2 regions of the Antiquaquibacter oligotrophicus genome follow, and region 1 is predicted to be linked to the other one. Evidence: predicted binding sites of a transcription regulator. Region 1 holds the regulator's gene; the other holds the start of a gene.

Evidence for each region. Region 1 encodes HspR, which represses chaperone genes until heat shock. Its sites were predicted from a motif close to AAGTTGAGTCNNNNNGACTCAACTT; they were not measured.
Region 2: the regulator HspR is predicted to act here: its motif matches at 3,294-3,318, upstream of LH407_RS05085 (Hsp20/alpha crystallin family protein).

Annotation. Positions count from the first base shown of each region.
Region 1 covers NZ_CP085036.1:1,343,405-1,348,045, forward strand. Annotated here, with positions in the region: gene LH407_RS06710 (ATP-dependent Clp protease ATP-binding subunit) at 1-652, opposite strand, end outside; gene LH407_RS06715 (class I SAM-dependent methyltransferase) at 717-1,853, opposite strand; gene LH407_RS06720 (heat shock protein transcriptional repressor HspR) at 1,914-2,330, opposite strand; gene LH407_RS06725 (DnaJ C-terminal domain-containing protein) at 2,330-3,274, opposite strand; gene LH407_RS06730 (nucleotide exchange factor GrpE) at 3,284-3,898, opposite strand; gene dnaK (molecular chaperone DnaK) at 3,901-4,641, opposite strand, start outside.
Region 2 covers NZ_CP085036.1:1,028,440-1,033,080, reverse strand. Annotated here, with positions in the region: gene LH407_RS05105 (MGMT family protein) at 1-267, opposite strand, end outside; gene LH407_RS05100 (GNAT family N-acetyltransferase) at 285-737, opposite strand; gene LH407_RS05095 (NADP-dependent isocitrate dehydrogenase) at 843-2,057, shown strand; gene LH407_RS05090 (YdeI/OmpD-associated family protein) at 2,159-2,731, opposite strand; gene LH407_RS05085 (Hsp20/alpha crystallin family protein) at 2,844-3,272, opposite strand; gene LH407_RS05080 (FAD-dependent oxidoreductase) at 3,403-4,641, opposite strand, start outside.

The DNA of each region.
Region 1 (4,641 bases):
GGTGTGCCTCGTAGCGCTCCTTCAGGCCACGCAGGATCGCGACGGTGTCCTCGACCGAGGGCTCGCCGACAAAAACCTGCTGGAAGCGGCGCTCGAGGGCTGCGTCCTTCTCGATGTACTGCCGGTACTCGTCGAGAGTGGTCGCACCGATGAGACGCAGTTCACCGCGAGCGAGCATGGGCTTGAGCATGTTCGCCGCGGCCACGGATCCTTCACCACCACCGGCACCCATGAGGGTGTGTAGCTCGTCGATGAACGTGATGATCTGACCGTCGGAGTCGTTGATCTCCTTGAGAACGGCCTTCAGCCGCTCCTCGAACTCACCGCGGTACTTGGCGCCTGCGACGAGAGCCGCAAGGTCGAGGGCGATGAGGGTCTTGTCCTTGAGGGAGTCGGCGACATCGCCCGCGACGATGCGCTGGGCGAGTCCCTCGACGACGGCGGTCTTACCGACGCCTGGCTCTCCGATGAGGACGGGGTTGTTTTTGGTGCGGCGCGTGAGCACCTGACTGACCCGGCGAATTTCCGAGTCCCGGCCGATGACCGGGTCGAGCTTGCCGCTGCGGGCGATGTCGGTGAGGTTCACGCCGTACTGCTCGAGGGCAGACTTCTGCTCCTCATCGGTGCCGGGGGCACCTTGCATGTTGGCCATGGGGCGTGCCTTTCCAAAACTTGAGTGGGTTCGACTCAAGTTTAGCGCTTTAGGCGTGAGAGTGCTAGGGGTGCGGGACGAGCGAAGCCGTCACCGTGAACTTCGGAGTGCGCGACACCTGACGAGTCGCCCCCACCACGCGCTCGAGCTCCGCTCGGTAACTGAGGTGCGAGTTGTACACCGTCCACAACTCGCCACCGGGGCGCAGGACGCGGGCCGCAGCCTCGAAGAGCTTCGAGGCGATACCGGTGTGCACGGCACCCGCGGAGTGGAACGGCGGGTTGAGGAGCACGAGATCGATGCTGTTCGCGTCCACGGTCGAGGCCGCGTCGTCCCGCAGCGCGGTGACGTTGGTGAGGCCGTTGAGGGATGCGTTGTCGCGCACCGCGTCGATCGCTGCTGCCGAGACATCCGTCGCCAGCACGCGAGTGTGGGGTCGGTCACGGGCGATCGTGAGTGCCAGGATGCCCGAGCCGGAGCCCAGATCGAGCACATCCACCGCGCGCGGCATCGCGTCATTCAGCACCGCGAGCATCGCGCGGGTACCGATGTCGAGGCGGCCCTGGGCGAAAACCCCGGGCGCCTCAGCCAAGTGAATGCCGGAGTCGGTTGTGTCGGCCGGGCCACCCACCGACCCGCGACAGGTCGAGTAGATCGGGTCTGACGCCACGAGCACACGTGACTTCTGGCGCGCGTGGGTCACATCCAGCCGGCCGAAATGCCTGCCGAGCACCTCGTTCATGCGGGGCGTCATGTGTTTGATGCGACCGCCGGCGAACACCGTGTCGACCCCCGCGTTCGCGAGGCGCCACGCAACATCGTCGACGCGGTCGAGCGAACGCGGCAGCTGCCAGAGCACAACAGATGCGCTCAGGTCGTCGGCCAACGAGACATTGCGGTGGTCGGAACGCCAGTCACCCGCGTTGGCGGCAAGCGCACGCTCGGCCACGACCGAATCCTGGAGCACCCGCACGTCGTGTGCTCCGAGCGCGATGGCGCCGAGCGTAAGGGCGCCGTAGTTGTCGTCGACGACCAGCACACCGTTGGGGTTGGCCGCGATCGCCTCGGCAGCGGTGTCGAGGATGAGGCGGTCCGAGGCATCCACCGCGAACAAGTTCGGTGCCTCGACGTCGGGCCACCGACGTAACCCCTCGAGCGCTATCCCAAATGCAGGAGATTCGGGCCGATCAGCCTCGGTCATGCGAATCCCAGGCCCATCGCGACGGGGTCTCCTGTATTTGGGATGACGGCGGGGCGCACGTCACCCGCGGCTGAGGGGCCGCCACACGACGACCTGGTTGGGCTTCTCGGTGCGGGCGCCCGCTCGCAGTGACACAACATCACCCGCGGAACCCGCAGCAAAGACGCGCCGACCCGGGCGGTTCAGCAATTCCTCTGCTAGCGCGTGCTCGAGCTCCCGCACCCGCTCCGACAGGGTTCGCACCTGGTCCTCGAGTTCGAGGATGCGGCGGATGCCCTCCAGGTTCAACCCCTCGGCGGAGAGCGCCGCGATCTCCCGAAGCTGCGCGACATCCCGCATCGAGTACCGGCGAGACTGCCCCGCCGTGCGCGTGGGGCTCACGAGCCCAAGCCGGTCGTACTGCCGCAGAGTCTGCGGGTGCATGCCCGCCAACTCTGCAGCTGCCGCGATCGCGAAGACCGGAGTGTCCAGATCCATCAGGTCTTCGCCTTCTGGAGCAGGTCGCCGCGCGGGTTCTCCTTCGGCATCGACTCGTCGAACTTACGGAGGAGTTCGGCCGCCTCATCCGTAAGCCTGGAAGGAACCGCGATCTCGACCTCGGCGAGGAGGTCACCGGTGCCCTTGGCGGAGGTCACTCCGCGCCCCTTGACGCGAAGAATCCGGCCATTGGGGGTACCGGGAGCGACCTTGAGCTTGACGGGGTCGCCGCCGAGGGTCGGCACCTCGATGGTCGCACCGAGAGCCGCCTCGACGAAGGTCACCGGAACGGTGACCCGCAGGTTGAGGCCGTCACGCTGGAACACCGGATGCTCGCGCACCGCAACCGTGAGCACCAGGTCGCCGGCCGGCCCGCCGTTGGGGCTCGGCTCGCCTTTGCCCTTGAGCTTGATCTTCTGGCCGTCCGCGACACCGGCGGGAATTTTCACCGTGATCGGGTTTCCGCCAGCCGCCTGCAGCTTGATCGTCTCGCCCTTGATGGCGGTAACGAAGTCGAGTGTGGTCGCCGCCGTGATGTCCCGCCCGGGAGTCGGGCCCTGACGGAAGCCCTGGCCACCGCCGAACATGCCCCCCAGGAGGTCCTCAAAGCTCGCGCCCTGGAACCCGCCACGCTGTTGCTGCCCGAACATGCCTCCGAAGACGTCCTCGAAGTTGCCGGGCTGGCCGCCCGCCGTGAAGCGGGCGCCAGAACCCATGGCGCGGATCTGGTCGTACTCGCGACGAAGCTCCGGGTCGGAGAGCACCGAGTTGGCCTCGCTGATCTCCTTGAACTTCGCCTCGGCGGCCGCATTTCCCGGGTTGGAGTCCGGGTGGTACTGCCGCGCGAGCTTGCGGTAGGTCTTCTTCAGCTCCGCTTCGCTGACGTCTTTGGAGACGCCGAGCACGGCATAGAAGTCCTTATCGAACCAGTCTTGACTTGCCACTGATGTGTCCTACTCTGCGGGTACCGCGACGGCCACTTTCGCCGGCCGCAGGAGACGGTCGCCCAGGATGTACCCGACCTCGATCACGTCCGCGATCTGGTTCTCGGTCACGCCAGGAGTCGGCAGCTGGACGACGGCCTCGTGGAACGCGGGGTCAAAAGCCTCGCCCTTCTCGCCGACGGCCTTGATGCCGTACTTGTCGAAGGCCGCCCGCAGTTTCTGAGCGATGAGGGTCACGGGTGCGCCCTCCACCAGGTCACCGTGCGCTTCGGCTCGCGCCAAGTCGTCGATGGTTGGCAGGAGGGACCGGAACACCTCGGCGATCACCGCTTCGCGGTTGGCCGCGCGATCCCGCTCGACACGAGTGCGAAAGTTCACGAGCTCCGCCTGAGCACGCAACATGTCGTTGCGCATCTCGGCAACGAGGTCGCGTTCCGCCTCGTCGAGGAGGGCCTGGTCCTCAGGGCTCAGGCCCTCCTCGACGGGAGCGTCGGACGGGTCGGATGCCGCGGCATCCGTGTCCTCGGCAGGCTCGCGAACATCGCCGGTCTCCGGGTCGATCCTCCGCTTGTCGCGGATGATGGGCTCGTCCCGCTGGTCGTCGTTGTTCTCGTTGTCGGCCATCGTTACTTCTTGTCGTCCTCGTCGTCCACGACCTCGGCGTCGACGATGTCCTCGTCGTTGCCTGCAGCGGCGGCGGGCTCCTCGGTCTCCGCGGCGGGCTGCTCGCCCTGTGCGGAGTAGATCGCCTCGCCGAGCTTGGTCTGGCTCTCGGTCAGCTTGTCGAACGCGGTCTTGACCGCGGCGTCGTCGTCACCGGCGAGCGCCGTCTTGAGCGCGTCGACGTCAGCCTGAACCTCGGTCTTGACGTCGTCTGGCAGCTTGTCCTCGTTGTCCTTGATGAGCTTCTCGGTCGAGTACGCGAGCTGCTCCGCCGTGTTGCGGGTCTCGGCCGCCTCGCGGCGCGCCTTGTCCTCGGCAGCGTGCTCTTCGCCCTCGCGCACCATCCGCTCGATGTCCTCCTTGGAGAGGGCCGAGCCACCGGTGATCGTCATCGACTGCTCCTTGCCGGTGCCCTTGTCCTTGGCGGACACGTGCACGATGCCGTTCGCGTCGATGTCGAAAGTGACCTCGATCTGCGGGATGCCGCGCGGTGCGGGGGCGATACCCGTGAGCTCGAAGGTGCCCAGGTTCTTGTTGTCGCGTGTGAAGTCGCGCTCGCCCTGGAACACCTGGATGGCCACCGACGGCTGGTTGTCGTCCGCGGTCGTGAAGGTCTCACTGCGCTTGGTCGGGATGGCCGTGTTGCGCTCGATGAGCTTGGTCATGATGCCGCCCTTGGTCTCGATTCCGAGACTCAGCGGGGT
Region 2 (4,641 bases), 310 kb from region 1:
CCCCGCCGCGCCGTCGACGAGCGGGGTGCCCTCCTCGCGGAAGTGCTCGAGCGCACGAGCCTCGTGACCCGTCGCCGGATGCCCGCTCGCACGCACAACGCGCCACCACGGAACCTCGTGCCCGAAGTGGGCCATCGTGCGACCCACGGCGCGTGCCGCGCGGGAGCCCACCGCCGCGGCCACATCCCCGTACGTCATGACCCGGCCTGCCGGAATGTCCTCCACGACGGCGAGCACACGCTCCGTGAAGTCGTCGCCGCTATTCACCGTGACGGAGCGCCGCGCTAGAGCGTGAGGACGCCGAGGTTCTCGCCGTACTGGGTCTGCTGGGTGATGACGAAGCCAAGGTGGAGGAAGAACTCCTCCGGCCCGTCGTCTCCCGGCTCCCACAGGGCAGTCAGTTGCGTGAACCCGCGGCTCTTGGCTTCGTCGGCGAGAGCCCGCACTGCGAAGGAGCCAATGCCCTTGCCCTGGTTCTCCGCGCCGACGGAAACGCGCCACACGCAGCTGCGGAATTCCTCCTGCACGGCATCCGGATCGAAGTTGCCTCGGATGAAACCCACCACATGGTCTCCGTCGAGAACAACACGCGGCCACGACGTTGCGGGGTTCACGTAACTGTCAGCGATGGCATAGGTGGGAGGCGTGACGAATTGCTCCTGACCAGGTCGGAGGGTCAGGTTGTTCGCGGCGACGATCGTGGTCGCCGACAGTTCCTCAAGTCTCAGCTCGCCCATGCGACCAGGCTAACCTGCCGACCTGGGATGCGGTAAACTATCTTGACATCAAGATACTTTTGGCACCGAGTAGGCTGTCCACGGCCACGAACTAAGGAGACCAGCTTGTCCAAGATCACGGTAGAAGGAACCGTCGTCGAACTCGACGGCGACGAGATGACACGCATCATCTGGCAGAAGATCAAGGACACCCTAATCCACCCCTACCTCGACGTGAAGCTCGAGTACTACGACCTCGGCATCGAAAACCGCGACGCAACCGACGACCAGGTCACCATCGATGCGGCCCACGCCATCCAGCGTCACGGAGTCGGCGTCAAGTGCGCCACCATCACCCCCGACGAGGCCCGCGTCGAAGAGTTCGGCCTCAAAAAGATGTGGAAGTCGCCCAACGGCACCATCCGCAACATCCTCGGCGGCGTCATCTTCCGCGAGCCCATCATCATCTCCAACATCCCGCGCCTCGTGCCCGGCTGGAACAAGCCCATCATCATCGGTCGTCACGCGTTCGGCGACCAGTACCGCGCCACCGATTTCGTCTTCAAGGGCAAAGGCAAGCTCACCGTCGAGTTCGTACCGGAAGACGGCTCCGAGCCGATGAAGTTCGAGGTCTACGACGCACCCGACGACGGCATCGCCCAGGTGCAGTACAACCAGGATGCCTCCATCCGCGACTTCGCACGGGCATCCCTCAACTACGGCCTCGCCCGCAACTACCCGGTGTACCTCTCCACCAAGAACACCATCCTCAAGGCCTACGACGGACGCTTCAAGGACATCTTCCAGGAGATCTTCGACACCGAGTTCAAGGAGAAGTTCGACGCCGCCGGCCTCACCTACGAGCACCGCCTCATCGACGACATGGTGGCCTCCGCCATGAAGTGGGAGGGCGGCTACGTCTGGGCGTGCAAGAACTACGACGGCGACGTGCAGTCCGACACCGTGGCCCAGGGCTTCGGATCGCTCGGCCTCATGACCTCCGTGCTCGCAACGCCCGACGGCAAGGTCGTCGAGGCCGAGGCAGCCCACGGCACGGTCACGCGTCACTACCGCCAGCACCAGGCGGGCAAGCCCACGTCGACCAACCCGATCGCCTCGATCTTCGCGTGGACCCGTGGGCTTGCCCACCGCGCCAAGCTGGACAACAACCCCGAGCTCGCCGCCTTCTCCGAGACGCTCGAGAACGTCGTCATCACGGCCGTCGAAGAGGGCCACATGACGAAGGACCTCGCGCTGCTCGTTGGGCCGGACCAGAAGTGGGAGACGACCGAGGAGTTCCTCGACACGCTCGACAAGGCACTCGCGGCGCGCCTGGCGTAGGCACCCTCCCGCTGGTTGAGGAGGCGCAAAGCGCCGTCTCGAAACCAGGCCCCCGTGGTCGCGTGGTGCTGCGGGTTTTTGGTGGGGAGTGTCCGTGACCTTTAGTAGAGCTTTTCCCCGCGGGCGAGCATCTCCACGTATTTGGTGATGTTTCGTTCGCGGGTTTCTGCGCGCTTGAGCTGACTTAGACGGAAGATCATCGCCCAGCGGTTCTGCTTCGTGAGTGTTGCGAAGAACGCGGATGCCTCGGGGTTGGCGTCGATGGCCGCCTGCAGGTCGGCGGGCACCTCCGCGTCCTTCACCCGGTACGCGGCATCCCACCGCCCGTCGGCCTTGGCTCGCTCGATCTCGGCGTGCCCGCCGTCGCGCATCCGACCCTCGGCGATGAGGCGCTCCACGATGCCCACGTTGCGTTGCGACCAGGGGCTGTTGCGCCGGCGCGGGGTGAATGCCTGCAGCATGTAGTCGTCGTCGAGGCGCTTGGATTGGCCGTCGATCCAGCCGTGGCACAGTGCGACCTCGAGGGCCTCGTCCCAGGTGATGCCGGGCGCGGAGGACAGTTTTTTGCGCAGCTTCAGGCGCACACCGTCGTCCGTGCCGTGGTCGATGAGGTACCGTTCCCACTCGGCCGTCGTCGAGACGTAGACGATGACCTTCTCCTCAAACGACGCCATAGGGCGATGGTACGTCCCACACCCGACCCTCCCTTAACGTGAGGTGCCCACTTCGGTGGGTGTTTTTGTGAAACAACCAACCGAAGTGGGCACCTCGGGGATGCGGGAGCCGCTAGCTCGCGGTGACCTCAGCGGCCTCGGCGGTCTCCGCGGCGGGGGTGCCGGTCGAGACTGCGACCTTGCGCGGCTTCGCCTGCTCGCTCACCGGGATGACGACGCTCAGCACGCCGTTCTCGTAGTTCGCGGAGATCGATGCGGTGTCGATTCCCTGACCGAGCGTCAGCTGACGCAGGTAGGCGCCGCCCTGGCGCTCACGCGTGAGCCACTTCACGTCTCCCTGGCTGCGTGTGGTCCGCTCGGCGCGGATGGTGAGCAGCTGACCGTCGACGTCGACATCGACGGATCCCGGGTCGACACCAGGGAGGTCGGCGGTGAGAACGTAGTGATCGCCGTCGCGATAGAGGTCGATCGGCATCCGGCGGAGACCCTGTCGGGTCGCGCCGCGCTCGAGCTCACGGAACGGGTCGAAGAGTACTGCCATGATGATCTGTCCTTCGTCTAGAACTTGAGTCGCCTTGACTCAAGTAAGACGAAATTAGCACTCTGCACGCCCGAGTGCCAGCGTGTTCGCATCCGGCGAACGGCGTGACTGTATGGGGAAGAAGCGGAGATCAGTAACCGCTGAAGTAGTCGGTATGGATGTGACGAACCCCGCGCTTGCGGAGGGTGCGGCGCAGCTCGTTCACGAGGCCGGGTGGGCCCGACACGAAGGTTCGGCGGTGGACGGCATCCGGTACCGCGGAGGCGAGGGCATCCGCATCCACACGTCCCGTGCCAGCGTGCACCCAACCGGCGGGCAGGGGGCTAGGTGCCTCGGGTGCGAAGAGCACCACGCGTGCTCCCGTGCGCTCGAGAAGCTCACGATACGGGAGCGGGCCGGTCGTGCTCGTCGCGTACACGACCACGACGTCGCGCTTCTCGCCACGGTCCGTCGCGTACCCGAGTTGTGACGCGAAGGGGGTAATGCCGATCCCGCCGGCGACGAGCAACAGCGGCTGCGAGACATCCGCGGGCAAAACGAAGTCTCCGTGCACACCCGTGCCGTGGACGGTTTCCCCGGGTTCGAGTTCGAGCAGGGCCTTCTTGAAACTCGACGACGACGAGGGAACCGTGATCGCGAACGTGATCGGTGCTTCGGAGTCGGGAGCGGAGGCGATGCTGAAGTATCGGCGGCTCCCGCGGAAGTCGGTCTTGCGGTGCGGGATCGTCAGCTCCATGTATTGGCCGGGCACAAAGTGCACCGGATGTTTCGGCTGGAAGCTCAACTCCCACGTCCGGTCGTTGACGGCCGTCTTGCCGAGGTAGGTCATGCGGATGGCGCGGCGCTGACCGAAAACGAACGCGATGAGGTTCGCGACGAGGAGCGCCAGCAGCGGGTCGGAGTAGATCGGCCCGATGCTGAAGGGCACCGAGAACAGCACACCCGCGATCCCGGCGACCAGCCACTGCTGCCAGCGCCTCGGCGGTGTGGTGAGCGGCTCGCTGAGCATGAACCCGACGAAAAAGAACATGGGCGACGAGAGGAAGGTGAACGACAGCACGGAGGCGAGGTCGTTGCCCTGCGTGACACCGAGCGAAATGCGGATGACCGACGCGACGACCACAAAAACGAGAGCCATATCGAGCCGTCGAAGCCGGTACAGCACGAGCAGCGCACCGACGATGACGACCGGCTGGAGGAACGGGGTTCCCGTCCACCACGCCGGGAATCCGAGCCCTGCAAGCCCGATGATCCACGCGCCGAGAGCGGCCGGGTTGAGAATATGCCTTCCGCGGAATGCGAGCACGTACTTCGACACGGTGGCGATAGTGCTCGCAACCGCGATACCGAGCAGCCCGAGCGGGTCCAG